DNA from 4 places in the Alteromonas sp. Cnat2-8 genome. Region 1 is predicted to be linked to each of the others. Evidence: predicted binding sites of a transcription regulator. Region 1 holds the regulator's gene; each other region holds the start of a gene.

Region 1 (6,187 bases):
CAGCGGCCTGAGAATATTTCTCGATGTCTTTTTCTGTGCAGTACGCCAATGGACGAATAACGATGTGTTCACCGTTATCGCTGACTAGCTTTGGCGGCATAGACTTAAGCTTGCCACCATGAAACATGTTGAGGAAAAACGTTTCTAGCATGTCGTCGCGGTGATGACCTAATGCAATTTTAGTCGCACCTAACTCTTTTGCCGTGCGGTACAAAATACCACGGCGCAAGCGAGAACAGAGAGAGCATGTTGTCTTTCCCTCTGGAATTTTGTCTTTAACAATAGAGTAGGTGTCTTCTTCTACAATTTTGTAGTCAACGCCAATGCTTTCTAGATATTCAGGCAAGATATGTTCTGGGAAACCAGGCTGCTTTTGGTCAAGATTAACCGCAACGATATCAAAGTGAATAGGCGCAATCTTCTTTAAAAACAATAAAATATCTAGCATGGTGTAGCTGTCTTTACCGCCAGATAAACACACCATTACTTTGTCGTTGTTTTCAATCATACCGAAATCGCCAATGGCTTTACCCACATTGCGGCGAAGTCGTTTCTGAAGTTTGTTGAAGTTGTACTTTTGCTTACTTTGCGCAGCATTTAATGGCGACGCGTCAGCACTGTTTGTGCCTAAACTCATAATTAACTAGCTTGGTTTGTGATAAAGCCACCATTATACATTAAAGCGGCTTTTCGAGACCATGCTTGTGAAGTTAAATTTGTTGGTGACATACCGTGTTGGCCGCTAAGTAACGGCAAACACGTGCTATGTAGTACTAATAAAAAGACTACACCGACAACGGCGACACAAATCCATCTGGCTTAATAGCAAGTACATCGCAATTGAGTTCGTCGATCACGTGTTCTGCAGTGTTACCAATTAGGGCCGCTGAAATGCCCACACGGCCAACGGTACCAATAACAACCAGCTCTGCATCCAGTGTTTTTGCCACTTGCGGGATAACTTTTTCCGGAAGGCCTTCTCTTACTACACATTTGTTGTCAGGAATACCGTACTTTAACGCGTGACTACGCATTTCTTTTAAATGATGATTTTTTACCGCGTCGTGATAGGTATCGGGGTCGAACTCAGGTACTTCTATGGCGATATTAAGTGGTGTAGAAGGGTAACTGTTGACCAAATTTACGCTACCTTTCAATAAAGAGGCGTAGTCGTTAGCAATGAGGGTGAGCTTATCGTTAAGTGCGGCGTGCTCATCGTCTTCACTGCCTACGTTTACTGCAGCAATAATCTCTCCTCCTTCTGGCCAGTCGTGCTCTTTAACGAGCAATACTGGGCGAGGGCATTTACGCATTAAATGCCAGTCGGTGGGGGTGAAAATAACAGAAGCAAGATCGTCGTGCTTTTTGGTTGCCTTTACCACTAAATCTATCTGATTGTTTAGGGTGTAGTAAATAATCGACTCATACGCACGATTATTCCATTCTACAACGATATCAGTTTCAGTGAATCCTTGTTCTCTTAAGTGGGTGGCAAGCCATTTTGCATGCTCCTTTGTAACTGCATCGCGCATTGACTCGCGCTCATCCGGGCTAAGCATGGTCGTCATATCATAAGATAAGTCGTATACCACCATCATTGCGGTAACTGAAGCGCCTGTTTTTGAAGCGAGTTCATAAGCTCGGCTTAGTGCAGGTTGGTTATCGCGCTCGGCATCTACCACGGCCAGAATTCGTTTACACTCAATCATAACGTCCCCCTAACTACGAAACTTAGTAGCGGCTGTCGAAATCGAAGCTTTCTAATACTAACTATAAACGACATTGGGAAAAACGTAAGTTGTTTTAGATCAAGAATTTTACGAGGCGACCATGAGTGAACCTACCTAATTGAATATGGAGCAACCGGCGTGGCGCTGAAAGGGTAGATAGGTGGCTAACACAGGTTACAAAAAAGCGCGCTTAGTGCGCGCCTTATTTAACACTTAAAAAGGACTAACCGCAGACAACGCTAGGGCCGTTAAGCGCCGCTAGTTTGGTGTTTAGCCTATCGAAATCCAAAATAGTAATAAGCTTGCCGTCTACTTTTATGATGTTGTCTTTTTGAAAACGGCTTAACAGACGACTAATCGTTTCAATCGTTAATCCTAAATAGTTTCCAATTTCGTTGCGCGTCATGGTTAAGTGGAATTCTCTATGGGAAAAGCCACGCTCTTCAAAGCGTTGCGACAGGTGTGAGATGAAATACAGTAAGCGCTCTTCTGCAGTTCGCTTGTTTAAAAGCATGATCATGTCGTGATCTTGTTTTATTTCAGCGCTCATGAAGCTCATGATCTGGTGGCGTAGCTTTGGAAATTGCACTGACATTTCGTCGAGGGTCTCGTAGGGAAGCTCACACACCATGGCAGTTTCTAACGCAGAAGTATAGCTTTGGTGTTTGTTCTCTCTTAATGCATCGAAACCGATAATATCACCAGGAAAGTGGAAGCCGGTAATCTGTTCTTCACCTTCGGTATTAGTCACAAATGATTTGAATGAACCGGTTCTCACTGCAAATAGAGAACGGAATTTATCACCAGTTTGAATCAGCGTGTCACCTTTATGAAGCGGCTTCTTGCGTTCAATAATATCGTCAAGAGACTCGATTTCTGTTTTGTTTAACGCCACCGGTAAACACAGGTGACTGAAACTACAGTTTTGACAGTGAATAGAAAATTGGCTTCCTTTGCTCATAATGCACGCTCTCTAAAAGAATACCCGACAATAATACACCCATTTTTAAACGATTGCGCCATGAATAAGATAAGCTGCATATATTGCCATTATTACTGCAATAATTTGTCTAAAATGGTTATGTTGAAAACTTCGAACAATATATTGGCTACCAGCGCTTGCAGCGAGCAAGGTGGGTAATGTACCCAAACCGAAGAAGAACATAATAGCAGCGCCTTCTAGCGCGTTACCCGCCGCGAGAGACCAGGTAAGTGTGGAATACACCAAACCGCAAGGAAGCCAACCCCAAATAAAACCATAAGGCAACGCACTTAAAGGGGTCTTAAATGGCAAAAAGCGTTTTGAAAGCGGCTGGACTTTGGAAAATAGGCCTTTACCCGCATTTTCCAGCACTGTTAAGCCAGTCCACCACTTACCCAAATAACACGCCAGTAGAAGCAACATGATTCCGCTAAGTAGGGAAAGGGCATAGTTGGCAAGAGGTATATAATCTGCTGCAATTTTTCCAAGTGCCCCGGTTATTGCTCCGGCGATGGTGTAGCTCACTATACGTCCCATGTTATAGGCAAGGGTATAGGGTAGTGCTGAAGCGCCTTTAGGCGATACCATCCTTAGCGCAGCGACAATTCCACCGCACATTCCCACACAGTGAACTCCACCGGCTAAGCCGATAAGAAAGGCAGAGAAGTAGTTAATCCCTTCCATGTGGCGCTTGGCTTTTGTCTACTTTACTGTCTTGAAGTTGCTTGCGTTGCTCAGCTAGCTTTTTTTCTTCTGGCGGAAGATCATCGTCAAACAGTATGCTATACCCTTGGCGATCCAAATCTTCAAATTGATTGGTTTTCACCGCCCAAAAGAATATCACGATAGCGACGGCAACAATGATGATGGCGATTGGAATTAATACGTAAATAATACTCATGCTATTTGCTCAAAAGTCGCGTTGAGTTTGTGACCACAATGATACTGCTTAACGACATACCAACAACAGCCATCCACGGTGAAAGTAGGCCTGATACGGCGAAAGGTAAGATCAAAACGTTGTAACCTACCGACCAGCCGATATTTTGCCTTATTTTTTGCTTCACTTGATGCGCAGTTCGAATAAGCTCTGGTACAGAAAGCAGCTGATCTCCAAGCAGTATCACGTCGGCGGCAGTTTTAGCCACGTCTGTGGCATTACCCACTGCAATTGCCACATCAGCGCTGGCAAGAACTGGAGCGTCGTTGATACCGTCACCCATCATCATCACTTTCGCGCCAGATTGCTGCATAGCTTGAACGGCTTCGTACTTTTGCTCAGGTGTTAGGCCACCTTTAGCGGTCGAAATTGGCAATGGTGCGGTAAGCGCATTAACGTTTTGCTGTGTATCACCACTTAAAACGGCGAGGGTATGGCTTGCAGCTAATATATCGAGAGTTTCTTGCGCATCTTCTCTTAGTGAATCCTTTACTTCATACGCCGCCATAATACGCCCCTTAACCGTGAGAAACACGTTAGCTGAAGGGAACGCTTCAATGAGTTTTAGCTGTGATTCGTGAACGCTGAATGCTGCAGATCCCATAGAAAACAACGTGTCATTGATCTCACCGCTGATACCACCTCCTGGCGTAACGGTAAAATTAGTCACTTTGTGTACCGTGTTATCGATGGCGTCAGCACTACCGCTAGAGGCAGAAGTCTCGCTTAGGGCTACACCGTCGCTAAAGGCTTTGGCAATCGGATGTTCAGAGCGTGACTCCAAAGCGCGCGCAATTGATAGCGCACTATTACTATCCACGCCGTCAGCGTACCAGGCATTTGAAATAGTAAATTTGCCTTTTGTGAGCGTGCCGGTTTTGTCTAAAGCGATGGTGTCAATGTCAGTAATTTGTTCTAGCGCATCGGCCCGTTTTAGTAAAATACCTTGTCGGTTTAACTTTGCCATAGCGCAGGTTAACGCTGATGGCGTAGCCAACCCTAGTGCGCAAGGGCAGGTTGCAACCAGCACCGATATGGTGATCCAAAATGCCTCGTCGCTACCCTGATACGCCCAAAAGCCATAGGTTAACGCCGAAATCAGCAATACCGCGGTAACGAAATAGCGAGAAAAATTATCGGCTATCTGCGCTGCTTTAGGCTTACTCGCCATCGCACTTGCTTGCAGTCGTACAATTTGATTTACCAGCGCATTTTTAAGGGTCTGCGTAACCGTAATGGTTAGCGTACCATCTTGACAAACCGTGCCGCCGTAAACCGGGCTACTGTTCGACTTACGCACGGGGTTAAACTCGCCGGTAAGCATTGATTCGTCAACCGCTGCGTTGCCGTCGGTTACCACCCCATCAATGGGGACTGTTTCACCAGGCTTCACCAGTACTACGTCATCAATTTTTAGCTGCTTAGCCAGACACTCGGTTAGGCTGCCATCCGGATTTAGTTTGGTCGCTGATACGGGCACATACTGCATCATATTGGCAGAGATCTGTGAGGCGCGATGACGACTACGATGTTCTAAGAATCGGCTAAGTAACAGCAGAAAAATAAACATACAGATGGATTCGAAATACACTTCACCTTGCTCTAATACTGTAGAGCGAATTCCAGCAATGTAAGTACCGAATATGGCGAGCGTAACGGGTACGTCCATATTAACCGTTTTGGCGCTTAGCGCTTTAGCGGCGCCCACATAAAAGGTGCTGCCTGAATACAGCACCACTGGTGTAGTAAGCGTAAGGGCAACCCAATAAAAATATTGGCGGGTCTCTAACTCAATGGCGCCGAACCAATCAAAATAAAGCCCAGTCATCAGCATCATAACCTGCATGGTCATAATGCCTGCTAGGCCAAGCTTTTTTAGAAAGGTCTTCTGTTCGCGTTTATAACTGGCTTCGTGTTCGTCGGGGTGAAATGGTGACCCAACATAACCAATGCGTTTTAGCGTAGATAGAATTTGGCTAAGCTTAATTTGAAACGGTGACCAAGTGACTAAAGCGCGGCGCTCTTGTACATTCACCGCGACTTGCTTTATTCCTTCAACTTTTGACAACTGCTTTTCGATAAGCCAGCCACACGCAGCGCATGTAATACCTTCAAGGGTCAACTGAATCTGTTTGTCCTGACCTTCTTCAAACACGAACTCTTCTTGAAGGGAAGGGTCGTCATAGACTTTTAGCTTATCTAACGTTTCTAAAATACTGTCGTCAGATTTTTGCGCCGGTTCGGTTCTAAACTGGTAATAGTCTTCAAGGCCGTTGTTAACGATCGCTTCAGCTACCGCTAAGCAGCCAGGGCAACACATGTCTCGTTGTTGCCCTAAAATGACAGTAGTAAATTTCCCATTGTCTGGACTCGCTATAGGCAAGCCGCAATGGTAACAGTCGTGCTTCGTCATTATGGATTGAATTTCATTTTGCCAGTGTGGGGCAGATAGACCGTGTTTTGAATTTTCCAGCTATCATCAATCGGCGTCAGCGATATGCGCCATTTACCGTCAAGGTTTTCTTCAATAAAGCC
Region 2 (6,187 bases), on a different contig from region 1:
GTATGCTCCGACGTTGCGGCATAATTAATATTAATGCCAGCGGTCATGTTGTCGTAGCCATCATCTTCGTTACCAACACGAGATACGTTGTCACCGTCGGTACGTATGTAGCTGGCGTATGCAGAAATACCTACGTTATCGCTTTGCGAGCGCGCGTTCATGCTGCCCTGCAACGTACCTTGTGTGCCAACGCCAGCAGAGAAGTCTACGTGTGACGCATTATCGGCAAACTGGCCTGATTTCGTAGTAATGCTCAATACACCACCGATAGCGCCGCTGCCCCATCTTGCGCTCTGCGGGCCTCGAAGAAGTTCTATGCGCACCACGTTTGCGCTAGTTAAGTGAGCAAGGTCGACTAGGCTTCCTTGGCCTACGTCGTTGGCAACAACGCCATCAATTAAAACAAGTAGATGGTTGGTTTCACCGCCGCGCACGCGCAGCTCTGTTAAGCCACCAGGACTGCCTGACTGAGACAAGCTAACGCCAGGTAGGCCGCGAATTAGATCGGTAAGTTGAAGTGCGCCCGAAGCTTTAATGTCGCTTTCAGTTAGCACCGATACTGAACCAGGAAGTTTGGTTAACGAAATAGGCAAACGCGTGCCTGTTACTGTTAAAGTTTCAATATCTTGGTCAGAAGTTTGAGCAAAGGCAGGTGTGCTTAAGCACGAAATAACTGCAGCGCTAAGGGCTGCTTTAGTAAAATGTGTACGCATGGTTTTTATGTTGTCTTTGATGCGCTCCACCCGAGCACATGATTAGGGAAAGTGCACGTTTTTGCTTAATTATGGATGTGAGCAAGCAAACGACACCATGAAGTACAGGCCGGTATCCGGGCTTACTCACCATTACTAAAAATGTAATAGCTCTTTTGCCTTCCCATCTAATGGCGTTTAATACGTAACGCATAAAAGACAGTGGCGTATGAAAAGAAAACGACAACGCGTTGAGTTTACCGTTGCGGGGGCAGCATCAGTTTTTCACTGATTTCCCGTTTAACCCTTGTCGCCGTAGTTAATACCAATCCGCATAGATCATTGCCCACTCAGAAGGCGCTGGCAAGCTTCATAGCAAAGCGTGGGAATGCAGGAATGGCTGTTCCCTTTCAAATTCCCAGAATGCAGCTAGGAAGCTTGCCAGACCTTCCCGAAGGGCGAGTTTAAAATGTTCGTACTCTTTGTTGTGTTACCTTGATGTAGAACCACTATACCTACGGTAACACGCCGCGATTACGAACATTTTAACTCTCGCTGAGTGGGTAATTATCTATGCGGACTGGTATAATACGGAGCTAGACAAGAGCACCTACACACTGTCGATTATATCTAAGTTAAAAAGTGATAGCGAATACGGTTTCTTATACCTTACGCTTTTTCGTAACCGCCATAAGATTATCGGCAACGGTCATCGAAAAAGCGTTTTTTCAGCAGTAAAGGGGCTGGCTCAATATCCTAATTTCAGTGGAGGCTCTTGAAGGGCCGATAGCTGTTCTTTCAGAGCAAGTATTTGGCCTTCCCAGTATTTGTCTTCAGCAAACCAGGGAAATGCCCGCGGAAAAGCAGGGTCTTCCCAGCGTCGTGAAAGCCATGCCATGTAATGCACCATTCGCATAGCGCGCAGGGGCTCAATAAGTGGCAACTGTGCAGTGTCAAACGGGTGAAACTCCTCGTATGCTTCAACCAAAGTATCGAGCTGCAATAGTTGTTGTTGGCGGTCGCCGCTTAGCATCATCCACAAATCTTGGATAGCAGGGCCCATGCGGCAATCATCTAGATCAACGAAGGTAGGGCCATCGCGCCACAGTATATTGCCTGGGTGGCAGTCACCGTGAAGCCGAATACTCGATGTTGGCTTATACGCTTTTTCCGTGGCATCAATAACGGGGTTAAGTATGGCAAAAAATGCTGTCTTTAGATGCTCTGGCAGCAGTGTGCTTTGCATAAGCACCTGCTTCGGTTCATCGAGGTAACTTTCAATATCAATCGAGGGACGATGTGCAAACCCTTTAGCATGGGCCACGCGGTGAATACGGCCAATGAAACGCCCCATCCATTCGAGTTGATCAAGGTTGTCATTTTCGAATTGTCTACCGCCCACCGAAGGAAATAACGCAAATCGATAGTCAGTTTCGGCCACGGTGTGGTGATGCAGCGTGCTGCCATTGAGAGAAATGGGCGCAGCCAATGGAATTTCGTTATCGATTAGCTCTGCAGCAAAAGCGTGTTCTTCAAGAATTTGAGCGTCGGTCCATCGACCTGGGCGATAGAATTTTGCTACATAGCGCTGACCGTCTTCAGCCAAAAACTGATAGACGCGGTTTTCATAACTATTTAGTGCTAGCAAACCGCTTTGAAGAAAAATGCCCTGACTTTCCAGGGCATCTAATATGGTGTCTGGGCTAAGCCCAGAGAATGAAAAATCTGTCATCGATAAAGGAACTTAGTTGGCTCATCAACGGTAACCGTTTCCCCATCAATAGTGGTGGTTACACTGATAAAAATATCGGTAACCGTATCTTCCAGATTATAGGCGTCAGTTGCAACTGAAATTGGCGTGCTATACACCGCACCGCCTTCAACTGTTACAGTTTGCTCACCAATGTACTTGTAGTCAGGCAAACCTTTTACAGCAATAGAGTAGGTTTGGGTTTGCTGAGTTTTGTTAAGTACTTTTATTGTATAAACGTTCTCAATTAGCCCTTCATTCGTTTCGCGGTATAGCGAGTTTCTGTCGCGGATAATGTCAACTTCGGTGGGGCTGCGCATCCAAATATTGGCAAACAGCAAGCCTATCATCACCACTAAAACTACAAAATAACCAATTAACTTTGGACGTAAAATATGAGTCTTACCGCCAGCTAGTTCTTCTTCAGAGGTAAAGCTTATCAGGCCTTTAGGATAACCCATTTTATCCATAACACCGTTACACGCATCAACACAGGCGCCGCAGTTGATGCATTCGTATTGTAAGCCATTTCGAATATCGATACCGGTTGGGCATACCTGAACACACAGGTTGCAGTCTATACAGTCGCCTAACCCTTTTTCCTTTACTTGCTCGTGACTAAGTTTGCGTGATCGCGGGCCGCGTTGCTCTCCACGCTTTGCATCGTACGATACAGTAAACGTGTCTTTGTCGAACATAGCAGACTGAAAACGCGCATACGGGCAAATGTGCGTGCACATGATTTCGCGCATGTAGCCAGCGTTTCCGTACGTACACACGGCAAAGAAAATAACCGATAAACCTGCCCAGAAGCTGGTGTTAAATGTTACAAAATCGATAAACAGTTCATCAATTGGCGTAAAGTAGCCAACGAAGGTTAAAGCCGTTAACAGCGCTACCAATACCCAAGCGGTGTGCTTAGCTGTTTTACGCAAAAATTTATCTGCATCCATTTTGCGTGCATCTAGCGCTATACGCTTGTTGCGCGGGCCTTCGAATTTCTCTTCGAACCACGTATAAATGTATACCCACGTTGTTTGAGGACACATAAATCCACACCACACTCGACCAGCGAAAGTGGTGACGAAGAACAGTGCAAAGGCGGAAACAATAAATATATAGGCCAGTAAAGTGAGATCTTGAGGCCATAAGGTTAGAGAGAATATAGTAAATCGCTGCTCGCCGATGTCGAGTAGCACGGCTTGATGCCCGTTGTACTGAATCCATGGAATGATGGCAAAGAGGCCCAAAAAGAAAAGGCCAAACATGCGTCTAAACGTCTCCAGAGGGCCTTGTACAGCCCGCACATAAATACGGCTACGAGAGTCGTGGCGTTTACCCTCAGGTCCACCTTTGGGTTTATGTACTTTTACCGGTGTAACGGTCTTTACCGGTATTTGTTCATTCATAGCTTAACCTTATGTGACGTAACGAACTGCCTGTGCAGTATAACTGCGTTCAAAACGTCATATTTAATGTAGATCAATAATGCGGCGTATGGTGTATCTTTTTAAAGTTTCAGTCAATACTGAAACTTCAGAACTTAAGTCGTTTTTTGTTTTGATTTCCTCAGTCTATGTAACTTTGTAAATAGTTAAATACAGCTACGTGAATAATGAGGATTAATATAACGGCCAGATGCCATTTGATGCCCAACATCGACGATTAGGCTTTACCTACTATACATGAGTATAGTTTGCTGTATTTACAGGTAAACCGATATGACCCTATTATCGTCGATAATAATGTGGTCAATTACCGTTTGAATCGTGTACAGTGAGCATTGTGAAAATGTAAATTGGCAAAGTGTAGTTGAGCACATAGTGAGAAAGGTGCTAAAAATTTGGCGCTATTTGTAGTAAACGTCTGTCAAAGTTAGCTGAGAAGTCATGTTAAGGTTCTTTATCATCGCTGCTGAAATTATTGTTTTGGTAATTGTGCTGCGGTCTCCTTTTGTTCAGTATCTCTTTGAAGATATCCAGAACTCGCTTTCTGAATGGCTAGTTTCAATTGCCACCTTACCGGAGCGAGAGGAACTGCGTAGTTTACAAGATAAAATTAATATCCAGCTGAGTCCCTTAAAGCCTTACCAGCAAACATATGTTCAGCAAATCACCGCTGATAGCGCAAGCGTTAAACGTTTTTATCACACCTATTGTGAAAAGGACGATATAAACCCCAACTTTACGGGAACTAAACGCGTTCAACTATGCCTAATCATTAAACAGTCGTCAGTTATGCAAGTAGCAAAGCGAGATTAGCCAATTTTAACAAGGTTGGTTAAATATAAAGCTGATATAAAAGCCGACAATTGCTGCATGCTAAGCTTTCTCTAAATGTCTTGCTAACTCATAGTTTAAACGACTGAATTTAGGAGCATAAAAGTGAATAAATTACGTACTTTTTCTTGTTTAAGCTGCGCCACAGCGGTGGGACTCCTTACCGTTTTTGCTCCCACTCAAGCCGCTGAGGTGAAGATAACGTGGGAAGAACCTGAGTCTTATAGCGATGTAAGACCAACCAATGAATCTCGTAAACGGTTCCGCGAACGAACGCTACAAGAGCTTGAAGAACACATTGTAGATTTGGCCAGTGATTTACCTGAGTCGCAAGTGCTGTCAATGACAGTAACAAATGTTGATTTAGCTGGCCAAGTTTGGCCAAGCCAGTTTGTCGGCTTCGGTAACGGCGCCGGTAGCGACGTCCGTATCATTAAGCGCGTTGATATTCCTAGAATGACATTTAGCTACTCGTTGGCTAATGCCGACGGTCAGGTCATTTTAAGTGGTGAAGATGTGAAACTTAAAGATATGGATTTTATGGAGTCGAATATTCGTCGCAATCGCACGGAATCGCTTTCTTATGAAAAAGCGATGCTTAACGATTGGTTTTCAGATACGTTTTCAACCCAAGTAGCAGCGAACGACTAATAGTTTCGTTCAAATCATAATAAAGAAGGTCACATATAGTGACCTTTTTTGCGTTCATAGCCCATATTTCACGGGCTATAGCAGAATAAGCTGCCTACAGATAATCAAACTCATTACCTGATATTGCAAGGGTGCTTTCAGGGCCAGCTTTATAAGCGGCTTTGTGCGCATCGCGACGTACTAAGATACGTTCCATGTAGAAGTCACGTGTCTTCATCTTAGACGCTGCAAGTACCGCATTACCTGATGCCTGCGCTTTGTCGGCCATGCTGTACCACAGTACACCAATCAATGAATAGGCGCTGTATGCCAAGTAATCACAAGCAGCAGCTGCAGCGGTGGTGGCATCCATACCTAAGCAATCGGCTGAAGATGCACGCCAGTCATCAAGAATTCCTTGAGCCAGACCCTTCGCCTCACTGTCTTGAATGTCGCTAACTAAAGCGTTAAACGCATTATAGGTCGCTTCCATCATTTGACCGCCATCTCGGGTAAGCTTACGACCAATAAGGTCTAGCGCCTGAATACCGTTGGTGCCTTCATATAACATAGCAATGCGCACGTCGCGCATAAGTTGTTCCATACCCCATTCACGAATAAAGCCGTGACCACCAAATACTTGTACACCTAGGCTGGTGGTCTCAAGGCCCATATCCGTCATAAAAGTTTTGCAGATTGGAGTTAAAAACTGAAGTATCTTGTCGGCATCTTCTTTTTCTTGACCTTCACCAAGCTTCTCAACGTCCATAAACTTGGCATAGAAAAGTGAAAGTGCACGGCAGCCTTCAATCAGTGATTTCTGCGTAAGTAACATA
Region 3 (6,187 bases), on a different contig from region 1:
TTTGTCTATTCACGAAATTAAATGGTGAGCATAAAAAAGCGTTAGCTTAATGATTCTACAAACTCAGCAAGCCGTAAAAGCCCTTCCTCCAAGCGTTCAATGCTAGTGGCGAAAGACAGTCTTACGTAATGGTTGGCATTGTGCTCACCAAAATCATTACCCGGCGTAAGCGCTACATGATGTTGTGAAAGTAGGGCATCACAAAATTCAATTGCAGTTAAGCCCGTATGTTTAATATTGATGTAGGCGTAAAACGCACCGTCAGGCTTTGCATCTAAACCAAGCCCCATATTTTCAAGTGCACTAAAAACAAGGGAAGCACGCTTTTCCAGCGTATGGCGGTTTTGCTCGCATTGCGCCAATGCTTCTGGTTTAAAGCACGCAAGAGCGGCCTTTTGCGATAGGGTAGAGGGGCAAATAAACAAATTCTGCGCGAGTTTTTCAACGATGGGCGTCATTGCTTCAGGTACCACACACCAGCCAAGACGCCAGCCGGTCATGCCAAAATATTTGGAAAAACTGTTTATTACGACCACTGTTTCTTCAAGCTGTGCATTGGCAAGTACGGTTTGAAGTTTGGTATCAGTGCCCAAGGTCGATTGGGAAGCGAATGTATCATTGCGTACTTCAAGATCAGCCGAAAGCGATAGATCCAAGTAAATTTCGTCAACAATTAAAAAGCCACCTTTGGATTTGCAGTACTCGCCAATTTTAGTCAACTCTTCTGCATCTATAACCGTACCAGTAGGATTGGCAGGTGTGGCAATAAGTACACCTTTCGTGTTGTGCTTCCAATTATCGGCAACACTTGTTGCGGTTAGCTGAAAGTTATCTTCACTGCGTGTTGGTACCAGCGTTACCTCTGCACCAAATGCGTTTAAAAAACGTCGGTTACAAGGGTAAGAAGGGTCGCCCAATATCACGTTATCGCCTGATTCAACCAAGGCAGCACTTGCCAAAAGTAAAGCGCCAGAAGCCCCAGCGGTCACGACCACTCTAGAAGGGCTTACCGCTACGCCATGTTTAACTTCATAAAAGTGTGCAATGGCTTCACGTAGTTCAGGCATGCCCAGCGCCGAGGTATAGGGAAAAACTGGGGCATTTAAGCTTTCTTTCATTGCGGCGAGCACTGCCGCGGGTGCGCCGAAATCAGGCTCGCCTAAATTTAGTCTTATAACATCTTTACTTTGCTGTTCTAGTGCCGTGGCTTTTTCGCCATAGGCCATAGCAAGAAACGGGGAGATCGCCGTAGCGCGAGAGGCAAACTTCAAAATAAAACCCTTATTAGTAAGTGCCAATTCAAACTGTACCGCAATTAGTGATCACTCTTGGTCATGATTCAAGGGAATTCTTCGAGAAGTACAATTAACTCGCTGACTTACTTCATAGCTAACTATTTAAACGAACAAACTTTTCGGCCAACTCGTCTAGTGACTCTCTATTGTTCGGGTCGGGCTTAACCACATCGATAGGGCATACCGCTGCGCAAGTAGGCGCATCGTAATGCCCCACGCATTCTGTACAGCGCAAAGGGTCTATTTCATACACTTTATTACCCATGCTTATAGCGGCATTAGGGCATTCGGGCTCGCACATATCGCAGTTAATGCAGCTATCAAGAATAAGCAGTGCCATACATTATGTCTCGCTTGCGTTTTCGGGTGTTACTGCACTAGGTGCTTTTCGAAACGGATTGCGGGTATCAACGCCTTCATCTAGATTTCGCAGTAGTAGGGCAAAATTTAAAGACACATCGCTGGGTATCGGTATTCTTACTAGGTGCCCTGAACCTTTAGCATCCTTAATAGAATGGTTTCTCTTATCCAGCATCTCATTTAGCGTAAAGGTAATGTTGCCGCTTGGCGTCATCAACTCAAGCGAGTCACCTACACAAAATTTGTTTTTAACGTTTATAATTGCATAGCCAGACCCTTCACAACGATCAATCACTTCACCAACAAATTGCTGTTTATCGCTGACTGAGTGGCCATACTCATAGTTCTGATACGCGTGGTGCGCATGGCGACGCAAGAAACCCTCGGTATAACCTCGATGAGCTAAAGTTTCCAAGCTTCCCATTAATGTACTATCAAAAGGCTTTCCTGCTACCGCGTCGTCAATTGCTTTTCTATAGACTTGAGCGGTTCGGGCACAGTAGTAATGTGATTTAGTGCGGCCTTCTATTTTTAAACTATGCACGCCCATTTGGGTTAACCTGCCAACATGTTGCACGGCACGCAAATCTTTAGAATTCATAATATAGGTGCCATGTTCGTCTTCAAAAGCTGGCATCAGTTCTCCAGGCTTTTCCTTTTCTTCTAACATAAACACTTTGGGGCTTGGCGTGCCTTCACCAAGGGTAGGAATTACCACTTGAGGTGCTGTAATTGCCTTATTAATCTCACTGGTTAGAACGATGTCGCCAGTTTCGTTTTCCTCGCCAGCCTTAACATCGTAAGACCATCGACAAGCATTGGTACAAGTGCCCTGATTAGGATCGCGTTTATTCATATATCCAGACAATAAGCAGCGCCCCGAATACGCCATACAAAGCGCGCCATGCACAAACACTTCCAACTCCATGTCTGGAACATGCTCGCGAATAGTTTCAATTTCTTCCAAAGAGAGCTCTCGGGACAAAATAACGCGCTCTATGCCTTGTTTCTGCCAAAACTTCACCGTGGCGTAGTTCACCGCATTAGCCTGTACACTTAAATGAATAGGCATTTCAGGGAAGGCGTCGCGCACCATCATAATAAGCCCTGGGTCTGACATAATTAACGCATCGGGCTTCATAGCAATTACTGGTGAAATATCTTTAAGGTAGGTACCTAGCTTACTGTTGTGCGGAGCAATGTTGCTTACTACATAGAACTTTTTACCTAAAGCATGTGCTTCTTCTATGCCTATCGCTAAGTTCTCAAGGCTGAATTCGTTGTTTCTTACGCGAAGCGAGTAGCGTGGCTGCCCAGCATAAACAGCATCAGCGCCATAGGCGAAAGCGTAGCGCATGTTGCGTAAGCTACCCGCAGGTGCAAGCAACTCTGGCGCGATTAACGTTTGGTTTGGCAATGTTGAAACTGAGTCTTCACGTAGGTTAGAAGAGCTGCGATTAGGTGATAATTTTGAAGTCATAGATAAAAACCGCTACTAGACGCTTTAAACAAGGCGGCGGATTTTATAAGCCGTAAAATACCTCTACAACTCAAACAAAGCTTGGTGTTGACCAAGATCAAATAATTTGGCGTCGCTCATGTTTTTGAATGTTTAAACGGCAATTGAGCAGAGTCAATGCCAGCTGTTTTCTTCCATATAGTTGCGTTTTTAGTGCATTACCTTCGGTAGTAAAAACCAAGCCCGTTCACACCTAAATAATAAGCAAAAAGAGCGCATTAAACGATGAACTACCATGGGCAAAACCCACCACATAGGGTAGGCTAGAAATTCACAATAATAAGGACTAACTGCATGCTGCAATTGAACATTTTTCATAAAGCGGCGCGACAAGTAAAAGCATCGGGTAAATCGGCCATTGCGATTACGGTATTATTTGTCGTGTCTACGTCTTCCGCGTTGGCTGCGCTGCCAAGCATTGGTGAATTCACCAGCGATATGACCAAAAAAGATGGTTTAATTCCTGTTTACTATGACGATGAAAGCGACAAAGTTTACTTGGCGGTGCCAACAGCCCACGCCGAATACCTGTTTCAAAGCAGCTTGCCTTATGGCGTAGGGTCTAACGACATTGGCCTTGATCGCGGCCAGCTAGGCAATACGCGTTTAGTAAGCTTTGAAAAATTTGGAAACAAGGTTTTATTAAAGCAGCACAACACCAAATACCGAGCAGCCCATGGCAGCGACGCTGAGAAACAGAGCATTGATGAAGCCTTTGCTGATTCGGTTATCGCAGGTTTTACGCTGGTAGCCAAAAACGACAGCGCCAGTCTAATAGATTACACACCGTTCTTATTAAGCGATATCCATGGCATTGGCAATCGCTTAGCGGGAACTAACCAAGGCAGTTTTAGCGTAGATAACATGCGAAGCGGCGTGTATTTACCTAAAACCAAAGGCTTTGAAAAGAATACTGAATTAGAGGCTTTAGTCACCTTTGCAGGTAAGAAGCCAGGCGAATACGTGCAGCAAGTTACGCCCGACCCAGAAAGCTTGTCGGTGCACTTGCATCATTCGTTTGTGGCTCTGCCTGACGACAATTACACGCCCAGAGAGTACCACCCGTACTCGGGCTACTGGAAATTCAGTTACTTTGATTATTCAACGCCTATCAGCGAGCCTACTGAACAGCGTTTTATTACCCGCCATCGTTTAAACAAGAAAACCCCGCATGCTGCAATGAGCGAAGCAGTGGAGCCTATTGTGTATTACCTAGATCCTGGTATTCCAGAACCCGTAATGACCGCGCTTAAAGAAGGGGCGAGCTGGTGGAATCAAGCCTATGAAGCCGCAGGCTACAAAGATGCGTTTCAGGTGAAAGTATTGCCCGAAGGTGCCGACCCAATGGACGTGCGCTATAACGTAATCAACTGGGTACATCGCGCAACGCGCGGTTGGTCTTATGGTTCGTCGGTTGTCGACCCGCGCACTGGTGAAATTATCAAAGGTCACGTTACGCTCGGCTCATTGCGTGTAAGACAAGATTATTTAATTGCCCTTGGCCTAACCAGTCCTTTTAAGGACGGGAGCACCGACACCACTGCACAGCAAGAAATGGCTTTAGACCGCATTAGGCAACTTTCAGCCCACGAAGTAGGGCACACATTGGGTATAGCCCACAACTTTGCGGCAAGTGAAAATAACCGTGCGTCGGTAATGGATTATCCTCACCCCAAAATTAGTATTAAAAACGGCAAAATTAGCCTAGAAGGCGCGTATGACAAAGGCATAGGCGCATGGGATATTCACGCCGTAGCGTATGGCTATCAAGACTTTGCCAGCGATGTAGAAGAAGCCGAAGCCTTGGCAAAGATTATCGTAAAAGGCCGCAATGAAGGCTTGAGCTTTAAGTCAGACCCAGATACGCGCAGCAGTCGTCATGCATCAGCAAACGGCCATATGTGGGAAAACGGTAGCAATCCGCTAGATGCTTTCGATGAAATTTCACAAGTACGCGAACTGGCGTTAGCCAATTTAGGTTTAGACACCTTAAGCCCAAATAGCAGTTTATCCTCTCTTGAAAATGCTTTAGTACCTATTTACTTGCTACATCGCTATCAGCTAGAAGCTGTAGCAAAGCAAGTCGGCGGTTTAGTGTATGAATACGAACGCAAAGGTGACTACACCCAGGCACAGGGCCAACAGTTTGTAGCACCTGCGGTGCAACAACGCGCTATGCAGCAGTTAATTACGGTCACAACCGCTGATTACCTGACGATACCTGAATCGGTACTCGCCCTTATTCCACCGACAGCGTATGGCGACGATATTACTCGCGAGCACTTTAAGGGCAAAATGGGGTTAATGTTAGACCCTGTTTCTGCGGCCGCTTCTGCATCTAACTTTGCGTTTGAATTACTATTGCACCCAGAGCGCTTAAACCGCTTAGAGTGGCAAACAAGAAGCACTAATGACAGACGCAAAAAAGTAGGCGTTTCTATGCTGGTGAAGCAAATACTTAACGTTCACTGGTATAAAAATAAGTCACAAAGCCCATTAGCAAAACGCTTACAGTTAGTGGCGTTAAATGCAGTGATGAAAGCAGTAACTAACGATAAGTTGGCGCCTGAAGTAAAAATGGAAGCCGAACTTGCTCTGCTTGAATTTAGCGAATGGTTAGACGACAAAGCAGACGACAATCAGTATGAAATACTGAAAGAACAGTTCGATACTTATTGGGCTAGTAAGGCATGGCCAAGTACCTTTGAAGTAGAGCCGCTACCGCCAGGTTCGCCGATTTAAAATGCGCTGCTACCAAGGACGCTGCTGATGCAAAACCATAGTAGTAAAAAAACGTCAATGCCGCACAGGGATGCTGCGGTACGGCGTATTCCTGTATTTGTTGGGCTACTGCTAATTCTCATACCTTTAGCTGAAAGCGTTAATGGGAGTGTTTTGTGGGGGATGAACTACCATTCCCCAAAGCTCATGTCACAGGTCGGGGATATGGTAGCCTGGGTGAAATTGATAGCGGTATGTGTAGGTGTTTACCTGATTTTTAAGCAGAAAGGCG
Region 4 (6,187 bases), on a different contig from region 1:
CTCTTGTGCTTTCTCTGGAGAAGTAATATCACCATTTGCAATAACAGGAATTGAAATTGCCGCCTTTATTTGACGTATGGTGCTGTATTCAGCTTCTCCTTTATACATACAAGCTCGTGTTCTGCCGTGAACAGCAAGCGACTGTATGCCGTTTTGCTCTGCAATGCGGGCAATCTCTACCCCATTGCGATTTTCTGGGTTCCAGCCGGTACGAATTTTTAGTGTCACGGGTACATCAACAGCATTAACTACTGCTTTAATAATCGCTTCCACTGTGTCTGGGTATTGAAGCAATGCAGAACCTGCTAGCTTCTTGTTGACCTTTTTAGCAGGACAACCCATGTTGATATCGATGATTTGCGCACCGTTCTCAACATTAAATTGTGCTGCTTGAGCCATAAGCTCAGGATCAGCCCCAGCTATCTGTACAGAGCGAATGCCTTCTTCACCCTCATGATTCATACGCGCTTGTGATTTAGCTGTGTTCCAAACTTTCGGATTACTCGAAAGCATTTCTGAAACAACAAGCCCTGCACCTAAGCGCTTACAAAGTTGGCGAAACGGTCTGTCTGTTACGCCAGCCATGGGGGCCAACATCAAATTGTTTTCTAACTCGTAAGGTCCAATTCGCATTGTAAAATGTATAGCTCGCCATCTAAAACTGCACAGAAAATATACACCCGGCTAAAACGGGGCGCTAAGTGTACGTGTTTTCGCAAGGCTTGAAAAGGCTAAAAATCGCACAAAATTTCACTCCGTGGTCTTGACAGTGAAAAAAATCTGTCACATTAGTAAGCTAACGTCGATTTTTAGTTTAAATATTGTACGAAAGTCTTACAGCCCCCGATTTGAAAGGGCTGTAATGTGAAAAAAATTAACAATTAATTAGGCGGTAACGTGCTTTGTCGTACAAATTTTCGTCGCAATTTTGAGGTGGTTGACCGAAAACACACTATTCTAACTGGGCGTAATTTTCACCGACTGGTCGGTTCATCGCTCAAACTTAGTGTTTTTTGCCCGATACTCTCGCCCATTCGCCATCAATGGCACTGGGTTCAAGGGTGATATCGTTAGCGTACGCTTCTTCTATGCGCGTAACTTGCTCCGCCAAAATGCCAGAAAGGACTAACAAACCGCCTGATTTGCAGTAATTTGTAATCACGCTTTGAAGTTCTAGTAATGGACCTGACAAGATGTTCGCCATCACGACATCGGCTTCGAGCTCAGGCTGGTCTTCAGGAAGGTATACATCCAAACGGTCTTCAACGCCGTTGCGTCGTGCATTTTCTTTTGTTGCTTGTAGCGCTTGCGGGTCGATATCAATGCCGATGACGCGCTTAGCGCCCAACTTCAGCGCAGCTAACGCTAATATTCCAGAGCCACAGCCAAAATCGACAACGGTTTTATCCGTCATATCTATGCCGTCTAGCCAGCGCAAGCAAAGCGCTGTGGTAGGGTGCGTGCCAGTACCAAAGGCAAGACCTGGGTCTAACATTACGTTAACCGCGTTTGGATCGGGAACATCGCGCCAGCTTGGGCATATCCACAAGCGCTCGCCAAATTGCATGGGATGGAAGTTATCCATCCACTCTCGCTCCCAGTCTTTGTCTTCAAGTGGCTCAAGCTTATATTTAAAATCAGGGCCTAATACTTTGGCTTTACCCAAGCGCTGAAGGATGCCTTTCATATCGGCATCAGCTTCAAATAAGCCGACAACTTGTGTATCGGGCCACAGTAACACTTCACCCGGCTTGGGCTCGTACATAGGGGTGTCTTTCGCATCCACATAGGTCACTGCTTGTGAGCCGTTGGCCGTCAGCATGTCGCCTATTGATTCTGCATGTTCAGAGGAGGTATTAATTCGAAGTTGTAGCCAAGCCATAGTTATCGTTCATTGAGACCTTTGCGCATTATTGTACCTTTGCTTGGCAGTAAACAAAATGCAGGCAAGCGAAAAGCTTTCAGTAAATGAAAACGCGATGCTTACAGAGGCATGATCAAATCTAACCACTTTGGTTCTCAACAGGCTCTCAAGTACCCAATAAAACTTGGCTGCTCAATTGATTACGTAAGCCTCGAGAAAAACTAACCTTTTGTCGACTGGTGAAATTCTAATATAAGTTTATATTATGAGAAGGGTATCGTTTAATTTATAGTCTGGTTCATCTGTTGTATGCGCGCACTTTTATCTGCTGTTTGTTTACTGTGTTTTATCATACCGCTTAGCGCGAAAGAGCTAGATGTGGTTGTAGGCTGGAACAAGCCTCCATACGTTATTTCACAAGAGCACACCGGCTTTGAAGTTGACTTGGTGCGGGCGATCCTTGCTGAAATGGGATATGGATTGTCGCCTATTTATGTTCCTTTCGGGCGTACGGCAAGGTTATTAAAAGATGACGCCGTTGACATTGGACTTACCCTTAACCCTGCACACACGGTCGATCAAAGCATTTTATCTGAGCCATATATTATCTATCAGAACGTCGTGGTAACACGGGCAGACAGAGAACTGACGATAGACAGTATCGACGATTTGAAAGGTAAAAGCGTCATTGCTTTTCAAACCGCTCAATCGGTATTAGGTGAGGACTTTGGGCGAACTCTTGCATCGCAAACTACCTATATAGAAATGGCACGACAAGATCGTCAAGTGGACATGCTGATGCGCGGCAGTGTCGATGTTGCCATTCTCGATAGAAATATTTTCAACTACTTCAAATCTGCAAACAGTGCTTATGCCGAAGACGCAACCGTCTTTCATGAGCTTTTTCCTATATCGCCTTACAGTGCTGCAATCCCCGACCCAGCGCTAAGAGCCAAGTTCAACGCCACCCTTCGGCTATTTATTGAAGATGGGCGGTATCAGTTACTGCTTGATGAATATAAGCTCGATAACCTCCTTCATAAGCTTCCCGTAGCGGAAACGGCAAAATAATTCTTAGACAGTGAACTATTTCTGATTCAACGTATAAGAAACTAACATTACGTTACCTTCTATTGCCGTCAAAAGCTGCATAATAAGAAGGAGTAACAGGCGCTAGGATCATACGTTAAGGAAAGGTTTATGTTGAAACAGGGTTTTTTGCTGGCCGTAGTCGTGCTATGCACTGCATGCGTGTCTCAAGCAAATCATACAGATAAGATTGAGCAATGGTTAGATAAGCCTGCTCACGTTCAGGCGCAAGCGATTGCGAGTGGCGACACGACATCTGCTGAGCTCGTTAGCGGTTATCTTGCGCGAATCGAACGGCTAGATGAAAAGGTAAATAGCGTTTTAGCGTTGAACCCTAACGCGCTGAACGAAGCGAAGGCCATCGATAAACGACTCGCGAATGGCGAGACGCTTGGCCCTCTGGCAGGTATTCCCGTGCTGCTAAAAGATAATATAGAAAGTAAAGAGATGCCCACCACAGCCGGCTCAATGGCGCTTATTGCTAATTACACTGGTCGCGATGCGCCTATCGTAGAAAAACTGAAAGCGGCAGGGGCAATTATTTTGGGTAAAACCAATTTGTCTGAATGGGCAAACTTTCGCTCTGAATCCTCTATCAGCGGCTGGAGTGCAGTTGGCGGGCTTACCCGAAACCCGCATATGCTATCAAGAAGTGCTTGTGGCTCGTCATCGGGCTCGGGCGCTGCCATGTCACTTCGCCTCGCGTCACTTGCCGTGGGCACCGAAACCAATGGTTCTATTATTTGTCCGGCATCCATAAACGGGGTAGTCGGCTTTAAACCAACCGTGGGCTTGCTTTCCAGAACTCACATAGTGCCTATTTCTTTCAGTCAGGACACCGCAGGACCAATGACGTCTAACGTTCAAGACGCCTGGCTAATGACGGCAATCATGGCGGGCCCTGATGCAAGCGATAACGCGACACTAGACGCAGAGTCTCACCGCCCTTCTATGCCAACATCTTCAATGCTGGCTACAGATTTAAAAGGCAAGCGTATTGGTGTGGTTAGGTACCGCCAGGGCGATAACCCTCATGTACTGGCTGTTTATGAAAAGGCGTTGAACCAGCTTAAAGCATCGGGCGCGACGCTGGTGGACATCAGTGACTTCTCTCAGCCAGATTCATTTTGGGCCGACTCCTATAATGTTCTGCTGAGCGAGTTCCATCATAGTATTAACGAATACTTGTCGGGGTCGCCGGCAGACCTCCCTGCAAGGAACTTGTCTGAGCTTATCGATTTCAATAACAAAACAGAGCGCGAGTTAGCGCTATTCAATCAAGACATTTTCGAAAAATCGCTCGCGTCGGCAGCCATTGACAGCGAAAAGTATCAAAATGCACTGCGCCTTATTCAAGACACGGCGGGCAAAAATGGTATTGATACGTTGTTAGCAAAGCACAATGTTGATGTACTAGTTGCGCCCTCAAACAGCCCTTCTTTTTTAATAGACGGCGTATATGGTGACCATTCGCCTGTCGGTTTTATCGGTATCGGGTATTTGGCCGCAATTGCAGGATATCCGCATCTCACAGTGCCCGCTGGACAGGTGAAAGATCTTCCTGTGGGGATTAGCTTTATTGGTGGAAAGTGGCAAGACGAAAGCGTGTTGAAAATAGGTAGAGTCTTTGAAGCAAAACACGGCTTCTTCATTAAGCCTGGCCTTCTGCCTACACGTTTTGACAACCCAGCGCTAAAAGGTATCGAAGACGGAATTGATGTAGTTCGCTAGCGGGAAATGAGGATACATAATCGTATTTCGCCTCAACAGAAACGAAAAAAGCCCTTGGTTTAACTCAAGGGCTTTTGAACGTCTTTTCTTTCGATTGGTTAGCCAGGCTTTTTCACCCAAGCGCTACACCAGCCATCAGCGTTAACAAGCTTATTAGGGAAAATGTTACAAGGGCGGTGTTGTTCGCCATCGGCGCCCTGCACGTACATGCAGTTTGCGCATTTTGCACCTTCAACAGTTGACGACGGTGTGTAGTTCAGTGCTTTTGCAGTAGGGTCATCAGCACTCAATTGTTCTTGAGCCTGAGCACGTAACGCTACACCACCTAATGTAAGACCGATAACTGTCGAGCCAGAAAGCTTTAAAAAGTCACGGCGATTTACAGATTTCATAACATTCTCCTTAAGAGATAGAAACGATAATGATTCTTTTTTATTCAGTGCCTTAAACGCAAAAACCTGCCCAAAGAGGCAGGTTTTGTTTCATGTTTAAATACTATCTCTTTTTGAAAAAAGATCGAACGAAATGTCGCATTTTCGCTTGATCCAGATTAAATAAACTTCAGAGTTACAACCTTAAGTATTGAATGTAAGACCGTTGGACAGTTTATTAGTTCACTTCACGGTTAACTTTACATCGGGCTTTGCATACGCAAATTGCGCAATTCGTTGTGTGCTGTGGTAGCTGTCTAGGCCTGAGATACAGGCCGTTTGCGCTTGCTCTATATCTGCATAGCCGTCTGAATCTATTATTTGCTCAGGAACGTAGAGCTCCTGGATTTCGCCGATAACCATTTCGGTTTCATTAAGCAAAGTAAAATGCTGTGCTACTTTTAAGCCCATTTTAATTTCACTTTCTTTGACATACGGCGCACTGAAGGACTCACTGATCTGCGCGGTTAACCCAACGGCTTCAAATTCACTTTCATCTGGCGCATAGCGGGCTGATGTTTGGTGGGCTTTGTCGACCCAGTCAACAGCCACGTGATTTAGCGTATAAAAGCCCTGCTGTTTTATGTTGCTCAACGTATCTCGCGTGACGGTATGTGGACGCATGATCATGCCAATGAGAGGCGGGTTTGCACCGACATGAACAATAGAGCTCACTATAGCCAAATTGTTTGTAACGCCGTTTGTTGTACCCACCAAAGTCGCCGATTTAAAACCAGACAAACTATTAATTAGGTTTGCGCGGTAGCGCTGTGCAAGGGCGTCTATATCACCGCGGGTAAACTGCTTAGTCATTCTCTCTTTCTGCCTCTATCTGAATGTCATCACCGTGCTGATAAGCAGTAAGCTCAATGGGCTGACAACACACTTGGCAGTCGAGCACCTGTACTTGGCCAACATCGTTAATTTCATCTATTTCAACATCATTTGGAGCCATGCAGTAAGGACAGGAAAAGCCCATGGAACGAGTTAAACTCATATTTAAATGCCTTTGTAATCACTAATGCTATTTGTTACGTAATGCAAAGACGAGTGGATTTTCTTTTAGACACGC

What was found. The regulator FNR, encoded in region 1, switches genes on or off when oxygen is low (the NO sensors DNR and NnrR bind a similar motif). The targets are predictions, from matches to a motif close to TTGATCTAGATCAA.
Region 2: the regulator FNR is predicted to act here: its motif matches at 3,915-3,928, upstream of ccoG (cytochrome c oxidase accessory protein CcoG).
Region 3: the regulator FNR is predicted to act here: its motif matches at 3,223-3,236, upstream of yegQ (tRNA 5-hydroxyuridine modification protein YegQ).
Region 4: the regulator FNR is predicted to act here: its motif matches at 5,225-5,238, upstream of MHN00_RS08840 (high-potential iron-sulfur protein).

The regions. Positions count from the first base shown of each region.
Region 1 covers NZ_JAKREX010000004.1:106,875-113,061, forward strand. The annotation lists gene ttcA (tRNA 2-thiocytidine(32) synthetase TtcA) at 1-637, opposite strand, end outside; gene uspE (universal stress protein UspE) at 786-1,709, opposite strand; gene fnr (fumarate/nitrate reduction transcriptional regulator Fnr) at 1,954-2,691, opposite strand; gene MHN00_RS11415 (sulfite exporter TauE/SafE family protein) at 2,737-3,396, opposite strand; gene ccoS (cbb3-type cytochrome oxidase assembly protein CcoS) at 3,383-3,613, opposite strand; gene MHN00_RS11425 (heavy metal translocating P-type ATPase) at 3,615-6,065, opposite strand; gene MHN00_RS11430 (FixH family protein) at 6,065-6,187, opposite strand, start outside.
Region 2 covers NZ_JAKREX010000001.1:644,472-650,658, reverse strand. The annotation lists gene MHN00_RS02750 (TonB-dependent receptor) at 1-713, opposite strand, end outside; cobalamin riboswitch at 803-1,037, opposite strand; gene MHN00_RS02745 (serine/threonine protein kinase) at 1,441-2,424, opposite strand; gene ccoG (cytochrome c oxidase accessory protein CcoG) at 2,421-3,851, opposite strand; gene MHN00_RS02735 (hypothetical protein) at 4,332-4,703, shown strand; gene MHN00_RS02730 (DUF3016 domain-containing protein) at 4,827-5,372, shown strand; gene MHN00_RS02725 (acyl-CoA dehydrogenase family protein) at 5,467-6,187, opposite strand, start outside.
Region 3 covers NZ_JAKREX010000006.1:331,571-337,757, forward strand. The annotation lists gene MHN00_RS17310 (aminotransferase class I/II-fold pyridoxal phosphate-dependent enzyme) at 42-1,271, opposite strand; gene MHN00_RS17315 (YfhL family 4Fe-4S dicluster ferredoxin) at 1,390-1,635, opposite strand; gene yegQ (tRNA 5-hydroxyuridine modification protein YegQ) at 1,639-3,135, opposite strand; gene MHN00_RS17325 (zinc-dependent metalloprotease) at 3,469-5,916, shown strand; gene MHN00_RS17330 (hypothetical protein) at 5,944-6,187, shown strand, end outside.
Region 4 covers NZ_JAKREX010000003.1:216,603-222,789, forward strand. The annotation lists gene dusB (tRNA dihydrouridine synthase DusB) at 1-633, opposite strand, end outside; gene prmA (50S ribosomal protein L11 methyltransferase) at 1,004-1,882, opposite strand; gene MHN00_RS08830 (transporter substrate-binding domain-containing protein) at 2,174-2,935, shown strand; gene MHN00_RS08835 (amidase) at 3,065-4,684, shown strand; gene MHN00_RS08840 (high-potential iron-sulfur protein) at 4,783-5,076, opposite strand; gene MHN00_RS08845 (flavin reductase) at 5,299-5,928, opposite strand; gene MHN00_RS08850 (CPXCG motif-containing cysteine-rich protein) at 5,921-6,112, opposite strand.